2 regions of the Streptomyces sp. NPDC001663 genome follow, and region 2 is predicted to be linked to the other one. Evidence: riboswitches for the same ligand, from Rfam matches in the RefSeq annotation. Region 2 holds a riboswitch; the other holds the start of a gene.

The links. A riboswitch is a leader RNA that binds a small molecule or an ion and turns the genes downstream of it on or off. The one in region 2 is predicted to bind S-adenosylmethionine.
Region 1: another riboswitch for S-adenosylmethionine. It lies ahead of ACFY1L_RS01160 (amino acid ABC transporter permease); the one in region 2 lies ahead of thrC (threonine synthase).

Annotation. Positions count from the first base shown of each region.
Region 1 is NZ_JBIAUR010000001.1:241,323-248,613, forward strand. Features, by position in the region: gene ACFY1L_RS01145 (GNAT family N-acetyltransferase) at 1-404, opposite strand, end outside; gene ACFY1L_RS01150 (ABC transporter substrate-binding protein) at 484-1,509, opposite strand; gene ACFY1L_RS01155 (amino acid ABC transporter ATP-binding protein) at 1,603-2,400, opposite strand; gene ACFY1L_RS01160 (amino acid ABC transporter permease) at 2,397-3,377, opposite strand; SAM riboswitch class IV at 3,720-3,829, opposite strand; gene ACFY1L_RS01165 (glutathione S-transferase C-terminal domain-containing protein) at 3,896-4,792, opposite strand; gene ACFY1L_RS01170 (putative leader peptide) at 4,925-5,038, opposite strand; gene ACFY1L_RS01175 (hypothetical protein) at 5,299-6,558, shown strand; partial or broken gene ACFY1L_RS01180 (SDR family oxidoreductase) at 7,031-7,153, shown strand; gene ACFY1L_RS01185 (SDR family NAD(P)-dependent oxidoreductase) at 7,194-7,291, shown strand, end outside.
Region 2 is NZ_JBIAUR010000007.1:153,869-161,159, forward strand. Features, by position in the region: gene otsB (trehalose-phosphatase) at 1-564, shown strand, start outside; gene ACFY1L_RS23290 (trehalose-6-phosphate synthase) at 552-2,027, opposite strand; gene ACFY1L_RS23295 (glucosyl-3-phosphoglycerate synthase) at 2,114-3,058, opposite strand; SAM riboswitch class I at 3,219-3,374, shown strand; gene thrC (threonine synthase) at 3,393-4,682, shown strand; gene ACFY1L_RS23305 (ubiquitin-like small modifier protein 1) at 4,773-5,048, shown strand; gene ACFY1L_RS23310 (cold-shock protein) at 5,500-5,706, shown strand; gene groL (chaperonin GroEL) at 6,028-7,291, shown strand, end outside.

The DNA of each region.
Region 1 (7,291 bases), on a different contig from region 2:
ACGGTGCGGGGCAGGTAGGGGCCCGGTTCGGTGCGGGCGACGAGATCGAGGATCTCGGGTACGTCGTCGGGGCCGAGCCGTACGGCCTCGGGGTCGGGCTCCGCGTGCAGACCGGTGTCGACGAGCTGGACGCCCTGGCCGGTGCGGAGGACCTCCCAGCCGGCCGGGGCCCGGGTCACGCCGCGCACGGATGCGGTGCCGCCGGGGCCGACGAGGGTGGCCAGGTCGTCCCACGCGCGCGGGTCGTCGAGGTCGGAGACCGCGTAGAAGGGCGCCACGTCGGCCGGGTAACGGACGGCGCGGCCGACACGTTCGGCGAAGTGGGCGTGCGGGCCGGTGAGGGCGGCCCAGGCGGGGTTGTCCAGGATGTGGGAGGAGGTGGCTTCGATGCTGACGGTGGACATCGGGAGGCGGCTCCGGTGCTGGTGGCACGAGGTGGGGACCCCGCCGTGAGGCGGCGGCGGGGTCCCCGGCAGAGGGCTGTCAGGAGTTGTCGAGCGGCAGCCCGGGCGGGTTGACCTCGGACTTGGCCACGGACTCGTTGGCGAGGTTCCAGGCCTTCAGCCACTTCGCGTACTGGCCGTTCTTGATCAGGTAGTTGATCGCGTCGGCGACCGGCTTGGCCAGACCGCTGTCCTTCTTGGCGGTGGCCGCGATAAGGCCCTGCAGCGAGGCGCCGGCGCCCGAGTAAGTGCCCGCGTTGCGCGTCGGGTTGGGCGTGTTCGCGGACTGGGTGATGTGGTACGCGATACCGGGGTTGGGGCCGAAGAAGGCGTCGATCTTGCCGCTGTTGAGTGCCAGGTAGGTGCCGTTGCGGTCCGGGTAGTACTTGACGGTGAGCTTCTTGCCCTCGCTCTCGAGCTTCTTCTTCCACTCCAGGAGGATCTTCTCCTGGTTGGTGCCGGCGCCCACGGAGACGGTCTTGCCGGCGAGGCTCTCGTAATTGCCGTCGAAGTTCCACTTGCTGGACTTGAGCACCTCGAAGCCGAGGTTGTCCTTGCGGTAGGAGGCGAACTCGTACTTCTTCTTGCGCTCCTCGGTGTCGGTGACGTTCGAGAAGGCCACGTTCACCTTGCCGCTGTCGATGCCGACGAAGAGGTTCTCCCAGGTGAAGTTCTTCAGCTCGGGCTTCAGGCCGAGAACGGCGGCGACCAGGCGGCCGAAGTCGGGCTCGGCGCCGGTCAGGGACTTCTGGTCGCTGCCGACGTAGGCCAGCGGTGCGAAACCGGAGGGCAGGGCGCCGATGCCGATCACCAGCTTGCCGCTGCTCTTCACGGACTTGGGCAGTTCGGCACTGATCGACTTCACTTCGGCGACCTTGAGGGTGGTCTCCTTGGCGGCACCGTTCGAGAGCTGTCCGACGGTCACGCTCCCGGAGGCGGCGGCGTCGGTGCTGGTGGCGGCGTCGCTGTCACCACCGCAGGCGGCGAGCCCGGTGGCGAGGGTGGCGACGGCGGTCGCCGCGGTGATGCCGCGTATCAGGCTGCGTCGGGTGAAGTGGGTAGACATGGCCGTTCCTTGTCGCTGGGAGAGGGTGATGCGGGCGGTGGCGTGGGGGGAGGTCGTGGGCGCGCCGTGGGGTCGCGACGGGGGTGCGGCGGGTCAGAGGACCTTGCTCAGGAAGTCCCTGGTCCGCTCGTGCTGTGGCTTGTCGAGGACCTCGGAGGGCGGGCCCTGCTCGACAATCCTTCCGCCGTCGATGAAGACGACCCGGTCGGCGATCTCGCGGGCGAAGCCGATCTCGTGGGTGACGATGACGAGGGTGGTGCCGCTGGTCGCCAAGTCCTTGATGACGGCGAGGACTTCACCGACGAGTTCGGGGTCGAGGGCGGAGGTCGGCTCGTCGAAGAGGATGACACCGGGGCGCAGGGCGAGGGCGCGGGCGATGGCCACGCGCTGCTGCTGGCCGCCGGAGAGCTGCCGCGGGTAGGCGCCGGTCTTGTCGGCGAGCCCGACCCGGCCGAGCAGCCCGCGGGCGAGTTCCTGGGCTTCGGGCTTGCCGAGCCTCCCGGTGGCGACCGGGGCGGCGGCCACGTTGTCCAGGACCGTCAGGTGCGGGAAGAGGTTGAAGTTCTGGAAGACGAAACCGATCCGGCCGCGCTGGGTCAGGATGGCCCGCTCGCTCAGCTCCTTCAGCCGCTCGCCGTGCCGCTTCACACCGATCAGCTCGCCGTTGATGCTGACGTGGCCGATCTCCGGCTTCTCCAGGTGGTTGATGACCCGCAGCAGGGTGGACTTGCCGGAGCCGGACGGGCCGAGGATCACGGTCACCTCGCCCGGCCGCACCGTCAGGTCGACGCCGTTCAGCACCCGGTGGGCGCCGTACCACTTATGCACGTCGTGCACCTCGACGGTGGCCGCCTCGACATCCGCCAGGGGCTCGAGGGTCTTCGCGGTCATACGGCGGCCTCCCGGCGGATGCGGGCTCGCAGGTCGGTGAGACCGGTGCGGAGCTTCTGCAACGGCGTCGGCGGGAGGGTGCGGGTGGCGCCCCGGGCGAAGTACCGCTCGACGTAGAACTGGATGACGGAGACGACGCTCGTCAGGATCAGGTACCAGACGGTGGCGACCAGCAGCAGCGGCACGATGTCGCCGGGGTAGGTGGCGCCCATGGACTGCGCGGTGCCGAAGAGGTCGAGCAGCGAGACGTAGAACACCAGTGAGGTGCTCTTGATCAGGCCGATCAGCTGGTTGACGTAGTTCGGGGTGATCGACCTCAGCGCCTGCGGGAAGACGATCTTCGTGAACTGGTAGCTCCTCGGCAGGCCGAGCGCCGATGCGGCCTCGTGCTGCCCCTGGTCGACGGAGAGGATGCCGCCGCGGACGACTTCGGCGGCGTAGGCAGCCTCGTTGAGGCTGAGGCCGATGACGGCGATGACCATGTCGGTGGCGAGCTTCGACTCGTCGAAGGAGAAGAAGGCCGGCCCGAAGGGGACGCCGACGCTCAACGTCTTGTACAGGGCACTGAAGTTGTAGAGGAAGAGCAGCACCACGATCAGCGGGATGGAGCGCAGCGCCCAGATGTACGTCCAGCTGACGGCACGCAGCACCGGGCTCTTCGACAGCCGGGCCAGGGCGAGGACGATGCCGCCGAGGAGGCCCAACACGGCGCTGTAGGCCGTCACTTCGAGGGTGATCAGCAGGCCGTCGACGATGTTCGGCCGCAGGAACCAGTACCCGAAGCGGTCCCACTGGTAGAAGGGGTTGGTCGTCAGGCCGTGCACGAACTGGGCCACGAGGACCAGCACGACGGCGGTGGCGATCCAGCGCCCCGGCCTGCGCAGCGGCAGAACTCGCTGTGCGGCGAGGGGTTTTGACGGGGCGTCGGCGGGCGGCGCCTCGGGGGCGGTGACGGTGACGCCTGGGGGTTCACTCATGGTGGGCTCCGGCTGAGTCGGTCACCCCGGACCGCGAAGACCGCACGCCACGACAGGACGCAGCGCACTGGAATGCACGGGACCGGGGGCTGGGCGGACGACGACACGCCGTGCGGGCGGGTGTTCGTCGGGGTGCGGAGGCTGAGGAGAGGTGTCAGCCCCGGCAACGGGCACAGCCCGGTGCGGTACACAGTGCGCTGTTCACGCGGAGCAGATCGACGGCACGGTTGGCGGCGAACAGGTTCAGCAGGTTCGCGTACGGCTGTACGCAGCCCTGAGGGCGGCGTGCGGCCGTCCTGGGAGCTGCGTACATGGTGTCACCGTCACTGTTCTGGCCCGTGGGCCTCGCGCTTACCGAAACGTCATCCGGTCCGGTCGTCACCTGGGGCACCCCACCGCGGAGCGAGGGTTGCCGGTCAGCTAGCCAGGGCTTGTCGCTGACGCTCATGACCGTTCTGAGCCGTAATTAAGACAACTGGCCGAACGGATGTCAACGCCGGTCCACTGTGTGGAACGACTCAGGGCCTGTTGACCTGCGGTCCGGTCCCGTTTCCGTCGGAGACATGGGCCGCCCAGTCCAGGATCTGGACAGCGGCGCCGGCGGCCTCCAGGCCCTGACAACGGTCGTGGTGGCGCCGGGCGATGCCGTCCAGGTCGAGATGCCTGCCGAAGGCCGGGTGGGCGGCCAGTCGGCGGGCGTAGGCCCACAGCACCGGATGGTCGGCGATGCGCTGCACCGCGCCGGCGTCCAGGTGGTTGCGGTGGACGGTGTCGAGTTGGACCAGTGCGACCCACAACTCAACGTCCGCGGCGGTGACTTCGTCGCGGATCATGTATGTGCGGCCGACCAGCCACCGCTCCAGCGCGCCCAGCGTCTCGAGCAGTGTCTCAAGCGCCGCCGCGCGCTCCGACTGCTCGCCGCCGGCCGATCCGGCGCTCTGCGCGGCCTGTTCGATGCCCTGCGCGCACATCCGCTCCACGGCCTCGATCTCCGACTCCGCGCCGCACGGGTACGGCGAGGGGCGGTCGCCGCCGAAGCGGCGGGCGAGGTCGCGCATGATGTCCGGGGCGTGCGTGCTGACGATGCGTCCGGACCAGTCGTCGCTGAGCACCGGCGCGACGGCCGGACCGGAGTACCGGTGGGCGCTCGCCTCGTACAGCGGCCGCAGGGCCGAGTGGCCGCCCTCCGGACAGTCGGGGACGGCGGGCAGGAAGGTCGCCGGACAGGCGGCGTCCAGGCCCAGCAGGCTGTGGGTGACGGCGATGCGCAGGCCGTCGGGACACGCGGTGGACAGATGGAGTCGGTAGCGGCCGGGTACGGCGTAGTGGCCACTGCGCGCGTCCCTGCCGATGCGACCGCGGAAGGCGGGCGCGGGCCGGTCGGACGCGTGGGCGGCCAGCGGTGTGACGGTCATGACTCTCCCCGGGAGCGGGCGCGGACGTACGCGCGGCGGAAGCGACGTCGGGCGAGGGAGCAGGGCTCACCTGTGCGCGCAGGTGGGGACGACTCCCCCAGGGGGACGCCGTCGGCGCGGGATGGGCGCGGCTCAGCCCTGGAGCCTGATCGCACTGCAGACGCGCTGCAGGTCGATGTGACGGCGGGAGGTGAGAAGGAGAGGCGAACGGCTCACTCGGACGGTGACCGGTTCCAGGCGCCTCATGTTTCCCTACCTATTCACTAGGATTCCCCTCTGGAGTGTCGATCGAGGCGGAGGCGGCGTCAAGAGGGCCGTCCCGCATCGCGGACAGTGGGCCGGACACCGGCTCACTCCAACCGTCCGGACACCGGCATCCCGGACCCCAGCCGCCACATGATTCCCCGGTGCAACCATTCGCGGTCGGAGGCTGTCTGTTGTTGAGGAACTCGCGTTCCCCCGCAGTTCGTCCGACCGACGCCGATGCTTCACCTCAGAGGACCCCCATGCCCCAGAGCTCTACCGGCCTTCGTCCGCTCCGACAGACCGCCGGCGCCCTCGGTGCCGCCGCCTTGCTGGCGCTGGGCGCCGCGCCGGCCGTCGCCGATGACGACACCGGAGCCGTGCTGACTCTGAGCAACATCGCGCCGATCGACGGGGTGAAGCCCGGCAGCACCTTCGACGTGCCGGCCGCCTTCACCAACAGCGGCAACGGCTCGGTCGACAAGGTCTACCTGTCGTACTCCGTCACCCGCGGACTGAGCCACACCGATCTGCCCTCCAACTGCCTTCGCTACGAGGTCGGTTCCTTCGACGAGGCGCCCAGCAAGTCGTACGCGGTCTGCGAGTTCGACCAGACCGTCGAACCCGGCGCCGTCTACGCACCCGAGAAGGCCCTGACGCTGAAGGCACTCGACCGCGCGCTGTACGACAGGCTTCGGGTGGTGGTCGACACCACCGACCCCGCCCCCACGGACGGCGCTTCCGAGCCCGTCCGCGGAACCGGCCCCGTGGTCAAACTGGTCAAGCAGCCCGACGCCACCCCGGCCGACCCCGGCTACAGCCAGCACCCCGACTGGGACGCGGTCGACGTCAAGGTCACCGCGAAGAACACGGCCGACTTCCAGGTGACGGGAGCCGACCTGAAGGGCAAGGTCGGCGACACGGTCCCCGTGACGGTGAGGTTCACCAATGCCGGACCGGCCTGGGTACTGCGGGACGGGGACATCCCGGTGACCAAGGTAAGGATCGGGATCCCCGCCGGTACGACGGTGACCAAGGGGCTCGACTACTGCCACAAGCTCGCCACCGGAAGCTATGAGTGCGGCACCTACCAGTCCTGGGCGGACGAGGGCGACGAGCAGTCGTACACCTTCAAGCTGAGGATCGACAAGGCGGTGTCGGGCGCCAAGGGCTCGGTGAGCCTCGCCGGTGCCGCCCGGCCGTTCGACACCGACAAGGCCAACGACACGGCCGCCATCACGCTCGACGTCGCCGGCAGCGGCGGCTCGACGGGCGGTTCCGGCACTTCGGGCGGTGACGGCTCGACATCCTCCACCGGCGGCTCGGGCTCCACGGGCGGCACCTCCACCGGGGGCAACTCGTCGACGGGCGGCACCTCCGCCCAGTCCGCCTCCGACAGCGGCGACCTCGCCAGCACCGGCTCCGGCTCCGTCCTGCCGATCGCGGGCGCGGCGACCGCGGCCGTGGGCATCGGCGCGGGCGCGGTCCTGGTGACACGGCGCCGCCGCGCGGCCCGCCGGTAACCCGCCACTCGCACGACGGCAGAGGCCGGCCGGGGACGCCAACTCCCCCGGCCGGCCTTTCCGTTGAGGTGGCCGTTGCCGCCGACGAACCCGGAGTGCTCGCCGACGTCGAGGGCGACCGGGAAACGGGACACCATGTTGTACACCGCCACGGTCGTCGTCAGTTCGACGAGTTCGGTCTCGGTGAAGTCGACGCGGAGGGCGTCGAAGAGTTCGTCGGGGACGTCGATGTCGCGGGTCATCGCGTCGGTGTAGGCGATGACCCGGCGGCGGCGGTCGTCGAAGTCGGGTTTCTCCTGGTGCAGTTCGGCGAGTTCGGCGTCGGTGAGTCCGGCCCGGCGTGCGTCGGGTTCGTGTGCCGTCCACTCGAGGCGGCCTTCAGACGCGGTCCGGGCATCCACCCCTCGGCGAAGGCCTTGCGGGCGGCGACCTCCGTACGGGCAGCCGGTTGCCGCCGGAGTAGGCGCTGGTGCCCGCCGGGCGCCTCGGCCGGACCGAGGACCTGATCGGGCCGCTGTTGTTCCTCGCCTCCGCCGAGTCCCGGTTCGTCACCGGGCAGGTGCTGTACGTCGACGGCGGGCGCACCCTCGTATGAACTGCTCTGTATATCCGGCGACTTCACGAACGGAGCCCGTATGACCCCCGTCCCCGAACGCTTCAGCGGCAAGACCGTCCTCGTCACCGGGGCGGGTACCGGATTCGGCGCCGAGATCGCGGTGCGGGCCGCGCAGGA
Region 2 (7,291 bases):
CACCTCGTCGTCCTCGGCCACTACGGCGCCGAGCGCTGGGACGCGGTCAGCGGCGACGTCAGCGCGCCCGCCCCGCACCCGGGCGTTGCCGCCGTTCGCGCCGAACTGCCCGGTTTCCTCGACCGGATCGGCGCCTGGCAGGGCACCTGGATCGAGGAGAAGGGCCGCGCCGTCGCCGTGCACACCCGCAGGGCGGCCGACCCCCAGGCCGCGTTCGAGGCCCTGCGCGAGCCCCTCACCGACCTCGCCACCCGGCACGGCCTGATCGTCGAGCCGGGCCGCATGGTCCTGGAACTGCGCCCTCCGGGCATGGACAAGGGCGTGGCCCTGCTCGAGTACGTCCGCGAGATCTCCGCCGAGGCCGTCCTGTACGCCGGCGACGACCTCGGCGACCTGCCCGCCTTCGCCGCCGTGGACAAACTCCGCTCGGACGGCGTACCGGGCCTGCTGGTGTGCAGCGGCAGCGACGAGGTGACGGAACTGCGGGAACGGGCGGACGTCGTGGTGGACGGCCCGGAAGGAGTCGTACGACTGCTGCGGGGACTGGCGGCTCAGGCGGGCTGATCGGTCAGCTCGCGCAGGGCCTGCAACTGGTCCAGGAACCACTGCGCCGGCGGCAGCGCGGTCGCCGCTGCCGCCAGCTGCTTCGTCCGCTCCGCCCGCTCCTCCGCAGGCATGGTCAGCGCCTCGTGCAGCGCGCGGGCCGTGCCGACCACGTCGTAGGGGTTCACGGCGATCGCGTCCTTGCCCAGCTCCTGGTACGCCCCCGCCTCCCGCGACAGCACCAGAACGCACCCGTGGTCGGAGACGACCGGCACCTCCTTCGCGACGAGGTTCATGCCGTCCCGGATGGGATTGACCAGGGCCACGTCGGCGAGCCGGTACGCGGCCAGGGACCGCGCGAAGTCGTCCTTGACGTGCAGCACCACCGGGGTCCAACCCGGCGTCCCGTACTGGGAGTTGATCTCCTGCGCCAGTCGCTGCACCTCGGCCGTGTAGTCCCGGTAGACGGCGAGGTCCTGGCGGGAGGGGTAGGCGAAGGCGACGTGCACGACGCGCTCGCGCCACTCGGGGTGGTCGTCGAGGAGCTGCCGGTACGCCAGCAGACCGCGCACGATGTTCTTCGACAGCTCGGTCCGGTCGACCCGGACGACGGTCTTCCGTCCCGCGCCGATCTCCTCGCGCAGTGCCGCCATGCGCTCCTCGACGTCCGCCTCGTGCGAACGGGCCTGCAGGAACTCGGCGTCGGCGCCGAGGCCGTGGACGCCGATGTACGTCCTGCAGTCGATCCGCTCGTCCCGCAGGTGCTCGATCGACCTGGGGGCGCCGGTGGGCCACGCGCCGATCCAGCGGTCGGGGTCCACCTGCTCCGCGCACTTCTGGAACGCCGTCGCCCACGGCCAGGTCAGAAAGGCCACCCGGTCGGCCCCGAGCATGCCTTCCATCAGCCGCACCCGGATGTCGTCCGGCAGCATCGCGAAGTACTCCGGCGGCGCCCACGGCGTGTGTGAGAAGTGCCCGATCTTCAGATCCGGCCGCAGCTCCCGCAGCATCCCCGGAACCAGACACAGGTGGTAGTCCTGTACGAGGACCGCGGCACCCTCGGCCGCCTCCTCCGCCAGCGCCTCGGCGAAGGCCTGGTTGTAGGTCTCGTACGACGCCCACTGGCGCCGGAACTCCGCGTCGAAGACCGGCTCCAGCGGCGTCTGGTACAGCATGTGGTGGACGAACCAGAGGACCGAGTTCGCGATGCCGTTGTACGCGTCCGCGTGCACGTCGGCAGGGACGTCCAGCATCCGCACACCGTCCTCGCCCACCCCGCGCCGCACGGCCTCGCGGTCGCCGTCGGACAGCGCCGAGCACACCCACAGGGCGCCCGCGTCGGGCCCGATCGCGGACAGACCGGAGACCAGCCCGCCGCCGCCGCGCTTGGCGGCCAGCGAGCCGTTCTCCTGCACTTCGTACGAGACCGGGCCGCGATTGGACGCGACCAGGACCTGATGAGCAGCGCCGTGCGTGGAAGCCATACGCCTCAACCTAGCCCGGCCCGGAAACGCTCAAACGTACGGTCGCCCTCGGCGGATGCACCGTATACGGCACGTAACGTGCGCCGTCAGGCGACCTTCCGAGAGGCGTACTCCGCGATCTCCGCCATCGGCGGCCGCTCCTCCGTGTCCACCGAGTAGGTGCGCGGCTCGAATCCGTCCTCGCCCCGTTCGAACTGGGTGAGGGAGGGGCGGATGAGGTGTCCGCGGGCCAGCCGGAGCTGGGCCGTACGGTAGATCGCCGCCGCCATCCGGCCGAGCGCCTGCCCGTCCTGATGACGGTGCTTGCGCACACCGACGTCGACCTGGGCGAGGGCGTCCAGGCCCACCAGGTGCAGCGCGTCGATCAGCATGCCGAGCTCCACGCCGTACCCGACCGGGAACGGCAGCTGCTCCAGCAGGCTGCGCCGGGCCGCGTACTCGCCGCCGAGCGGCTGCACGAAGCCGGCCAGCTGCGGCCAGTGCATGTTCAGCAGCGGGCGCGCCATGAGCTCGGTGACCCGGCCACCCTGGCCCGCGGCGCCGGCCAGCGGGCGGTCGTACATGCCCTTGACCAGATCGACCCCGGGGTCGGTGAGCAGCGGGCCCACGATCCCGGACACGAAGTCCGACGAGAATTCCTTCAGGTCGGCGTCGATGAAGCAGACGATGTCCCCGCTCGTGACGAGCAGGGAGCGCCACAGGACCTCGCCCTTGCCGGGGACGGTCGGGATGCGGGGCAGGATGTCGTCGCGGTGGACGACCCTGGCCCCGGCCGCCGCGGCGACCTCGGACGTACGGTCGGTGGATCCGGAGTCGACGACGACGATCTCGTCGACCAGCGGGACCTGCTGCATGAGGTCGTGACGGATGATCGCGACGATGTCGCCGACCGTCTCCTCCTCGTTGAGCGCGGGCAGCACGACACTGACCGACTGGCCCGTGCGCTGCTTTGCGGCCAGGATCTTGTGCAGCGGGCGATCGGTCAGGGACCAGGAGCGGGTGCTCAGCCAGCGCTCGACTTCTTCCAGCACGTAGGCGGCTCCTCTGCGTTCTCTCGGCGAGAGGGGATCATCTGTGATCCATCTCGCGGTTCGGACGGCTATCTCAACTGTCCTGGCCTTCGGTTACAGTCTTGAACAACGCTGGTGACCATCGCATGTCGGGGGTCGCCCCGTGTTTACAACCGAATACCGCTCATCCAGAGGGGCAGAGGGAAACGGCCCGATGAAGCCCCGGCAACCCTCCAGCCGGCTCTCGTAGATCAACGTTGATCATTCCGCGAGGCTCCCGGCTAGGGAAGGTGCCAAATCCGTCTCACGGCGAGATGCGTCGTGAGGAAGATGAGGAGAAAGGGCCTCGCCTCACATGGCTGCGCAGACTGTTGCAAGCACCACCGACTCCACGACGACCGTAGACCTGGGTCCCGCCGCGGCGCTCTCCTGCCGCGAATGCGGTCACCGGGTACCCCTCGGACCGGTCTTCGCCTGCGAGGAGTGTTTCGGCCCGCTCGAGATCGCGTACGACTTCTCGGCCTACGACACCGAGGAGCTCCGCAAGCAGATCGAGGCGGGACCCGCGAACATCTGGCGTTACGCGCCGCTGCTGCCCGTCCCGGCGGACGTGGCCGACAAGCCGAACATCAACCCCGGCTGGACCAAGCTGGTCAAGGCCGACAACCTGGCGCGCGAGCTCGGTGTCACCGGCGGTTTGTATGTGAAGGACGACTCCGGTAACCCGACGCACTCCTTCAAGGACCGTGTCGTCGCCCAGGCGCTGGAGGCCGCGCGGGCCTTCGGCTTCACCACTCTCTCCTGCTCCTCCACCGGCAACCTGGCCGGTGCGGTGGGCGCCGCGGCGGCCCGCGCCGGCTTCCGCTCCTGCGTGTTCATCCCGCACGACCTCGAGCAGGGCAAGGTCGTCATGGCCGCGGTCTACGGCGGCGAGCTCGTCGGCATCGAGGGCAACTACGACGACGTGAACCGCTTCTGCTCCGAGCTGATCGGCGACCCGGCCGGCGAGGGCTGGGGCTTCGTCAACGTCAACCTGCGGCCGTACTACGCCGAGGGCTCCAAGACCCTGGCGTACGAGATCTGCGAGCAACTCGGCTGGCAGCTCCCCGACCAGCTCGTGGTGCCCATCGCCTCCGGCTCGCAGCTCACGAAGATCGACAAGGGGCTGCAGGAGCTGATCAAGCTCGGGCTCGTCGAGGACAAGCCGTACAAGATCTTCGGCGCACAGGCGGAGGGCTGCTCGCCGGTGTCGGTCGCGTACAAGGCGGGCCTTGACGTCGTACGGCCGCAGAAGCCGAACACGATCGCCAAGTCGCTGGCGATCGGGAACCCGGCGGACGGTCCCTACGTGCTCGACATCGCGCGTCGCACCGGGGGAGCGGTGGAGGACGTGAACGACGAGCAGGTGGTGGACGCCATCAAGCTGCTGGCCCGCACGGAGGGCATCTTCGCGGAGACCGCCGGTGGGGTGACCGTTGGTGTGGCGAAGAAGCTGATCGAGAACGGTCTGCTGGACCCGAGCCTCACCACGGTCGTGCTCAACACCGGTGACGGGCTCAAGACGCTGGATGCGGTGGCGGGTACGGGTCTTACGGCGACGATTCGCCCCAACCTTGAGTCGTTCCGTGAGGCCGGGCTCGGCTAAGAGGTAGTTGTTCGTCTGCGGGACTGTGGGGGCTTGTCGCGCAGTTCCCCGCGCCCCTGAAGGGGCGCTACCCGACCGGAGGTCATAAGCATGAGCGTCAACGTCCGCATCCCTACCATCCTGCGCACCTACACCGGCGGGCAGGCCGAGGTCGCCGCCGAAGGTGCGACCCTCGGCGAGGTCATCGCCGATCTGGAGAAGAACCACACGGGTATCGCCGCCCGCGTCCTCGACGACCAGGGCAAGCTGCGCCGCTTCGTCAATGTGTACGTGAACGACGACGACGTGCGGTTCGAGCAGGGGCTGGAGACGGCGACTCCGGACGGTGCGGGCGTCTCGATCATCCCGGCCGTCGCCGGAGGCTGACGGAGCGTACCGGCCGACCCGATTATTACCGTCGGTAACGCCGGTTACCAAGAGTTCACCGAATTGCCCCCTCCGTGAGAGAAGCGGAGGGGGCAATTCTGCATGGTTGAGCACGGTACAGTTGGGGAACCTGCTGCTTTCTGCATGCCGGATGCATATGAGTAGTGGCTCCGGATGCGACGAGAAGCAGCCAAAGTGTGCAGGTCTTTTGCGTCTTATGCTCCTTTTATGGGGCCCGACTTGCCCTGAATTCAGGCGAATTCTCCGTAAATTCCCGACCGGTCTTGCCCGGAATTCTCGTCCGATTGACCTGTTGCAGACGGCAGTTGGGCAGATACATTCAGCCGCGGTCGACGCGTTCCGGCGCACGCCCCCAACCGTGGGGGGTGAGGTCTGACCCGGATCCGCGAAGTGTGGATCTGTGCAAGGGCCAGTAATAGGGGAGTTAGGCATGGCTCAGGGCACCGTCAAGTGGTTCAACGCGGAGAAGGGGTACGGCTTCATCGCGGTCGACGGTGGTGCGGATGTTTTCGTCCACTACAGCGCGATTCAGATGGACGGCTACCGCACCCTGGAAGAGGGTCAGCGGGTCGATTTCGAGATCTCGCAGGGCCAGAAGGGGCCGCAGGCGGACATGGTCCGTCTGGCGACCAGCTGAAGCACGCGCCGGGTTAACTGCAGCGACGTTCTTCTTCGAGGGGTCCGCACCAGCAGGTGCGGGCCCCTCGGCATGTCCGGGGACGGGCCGTGGGACGGGGGTCCGGGGGTGGGCTCGGACCGTGAGAGGCGCTTGCACTCGAAGGGGGCGAGTGCTAATCATTGGCGTTAGCACTCTGAAGGTGAGAGTGACAAAGAAGGACCGGGTCGGTGAGGCCCGCAGGCCGGGTGGGGCAAGGAACCACGAGGTGTGCGAGCCGTCCGTCGCGGGCGCGGGCGCGGTCCGAAGGAATCACCCCCAGTCCTGGAGGGACCACTTCACATGGCCAAGATCATCGCGTTCGACGAGGAGGCGCGGCGCGGCCTCGAGCGCGGCATGAACCAGCTCGCGGACGCCGTGAAGGTGACGCTCGGCCCCAAGGGCCGCAACGTCGTCCTCGAGAAGAAGTGGGGCGCCCCCACGATCACCAACGATGGTGTCTCCATCGCCAAGGAGATCGAGCTCGAGGACCCGTACGAGAAGATCGGCGCCGAGCTGGTCAAGGAAGTCGCCAAGAAGACGGACGACGTCGCCGGTGACGGTACGACCACCGCGACCGTTCTCGCCCAGGCCCTGGTCAAGGAGGGTCTGCGCAACGTAGCCGCCGGCGCCAACCCGATGGCCCTGAAGCGCGGTATCGAGAAGGCCGTCGAGGCCGTCTCCGGTGCCCTGCTCGAGCAGGCGAAGGATGTCGAGACCAAGGAGCAGATCGCTTCGACGGCCTCCATCTCCGCCGCCGACACCCAGATCGGCGAGCTCATCGCCGAGGCCATGGACAAGGTCGGCAAGGAAGGCGTCATCACCGTCGAGGAGTCCCAGACCTTCGGTCTGGAGCTGGAGCTCACCGAGGGTATGCGCTTCGACAAGGGCTACATCTCGGCGTACTTCGCCACCGACATGGAGCGTATGGAGGCCGTCCTCGACGACCCGTACATCCTGATCGCCAACTCCAAGATCTCCTCGGTCAAGGACCTGCTCCCGCTCCTGGAGAAGGTCATGCAGTCGGGCAAGCCGCTGCTGATCATCGCCGAGGACGTCGAGGGCGAGGCCCTGTCGACCCTGGTCGTCAACAAGATCCGCGGCACCTTCAAGTCCGTCGCCGTCAAGGCCCCGGGCTTCGGCGACCGCCGCAAGGCCATGCTCAACGACATCGCCATCCTCACCGGCGGCGAGGTCATCTCCGAGGAGGTCGGTCTCAAGCTCGAGAACACCTCCCTGGACCTCCTGGGCAAGGCCCGCAAGGTCGTCATCACCAAGGACGAGACCACCATCGTCGACGGCTCCGGTTCCTCGGACCAGGTCGCGGGTCGCGTGAACCAGATCCGTGCCGAGATCGAGAACAGCGACTCGGACTACGACCGCGAGAAGCTGCAGGAGCGCCTGGCGAAGCTCGCCGGCGGTGTCGCGGTCATCAAGGCCGGTGCCGCCACCGAGGTGGAGCTCAAGGAGCGCAAGCACCGCATCGAGGACGCCGTGCGCAACGCGAAGGCGGCCGTCGAGGAGGGCATCGTCGCCGGTGGTGGCGTGGCGCTCATCCAGGCGACCT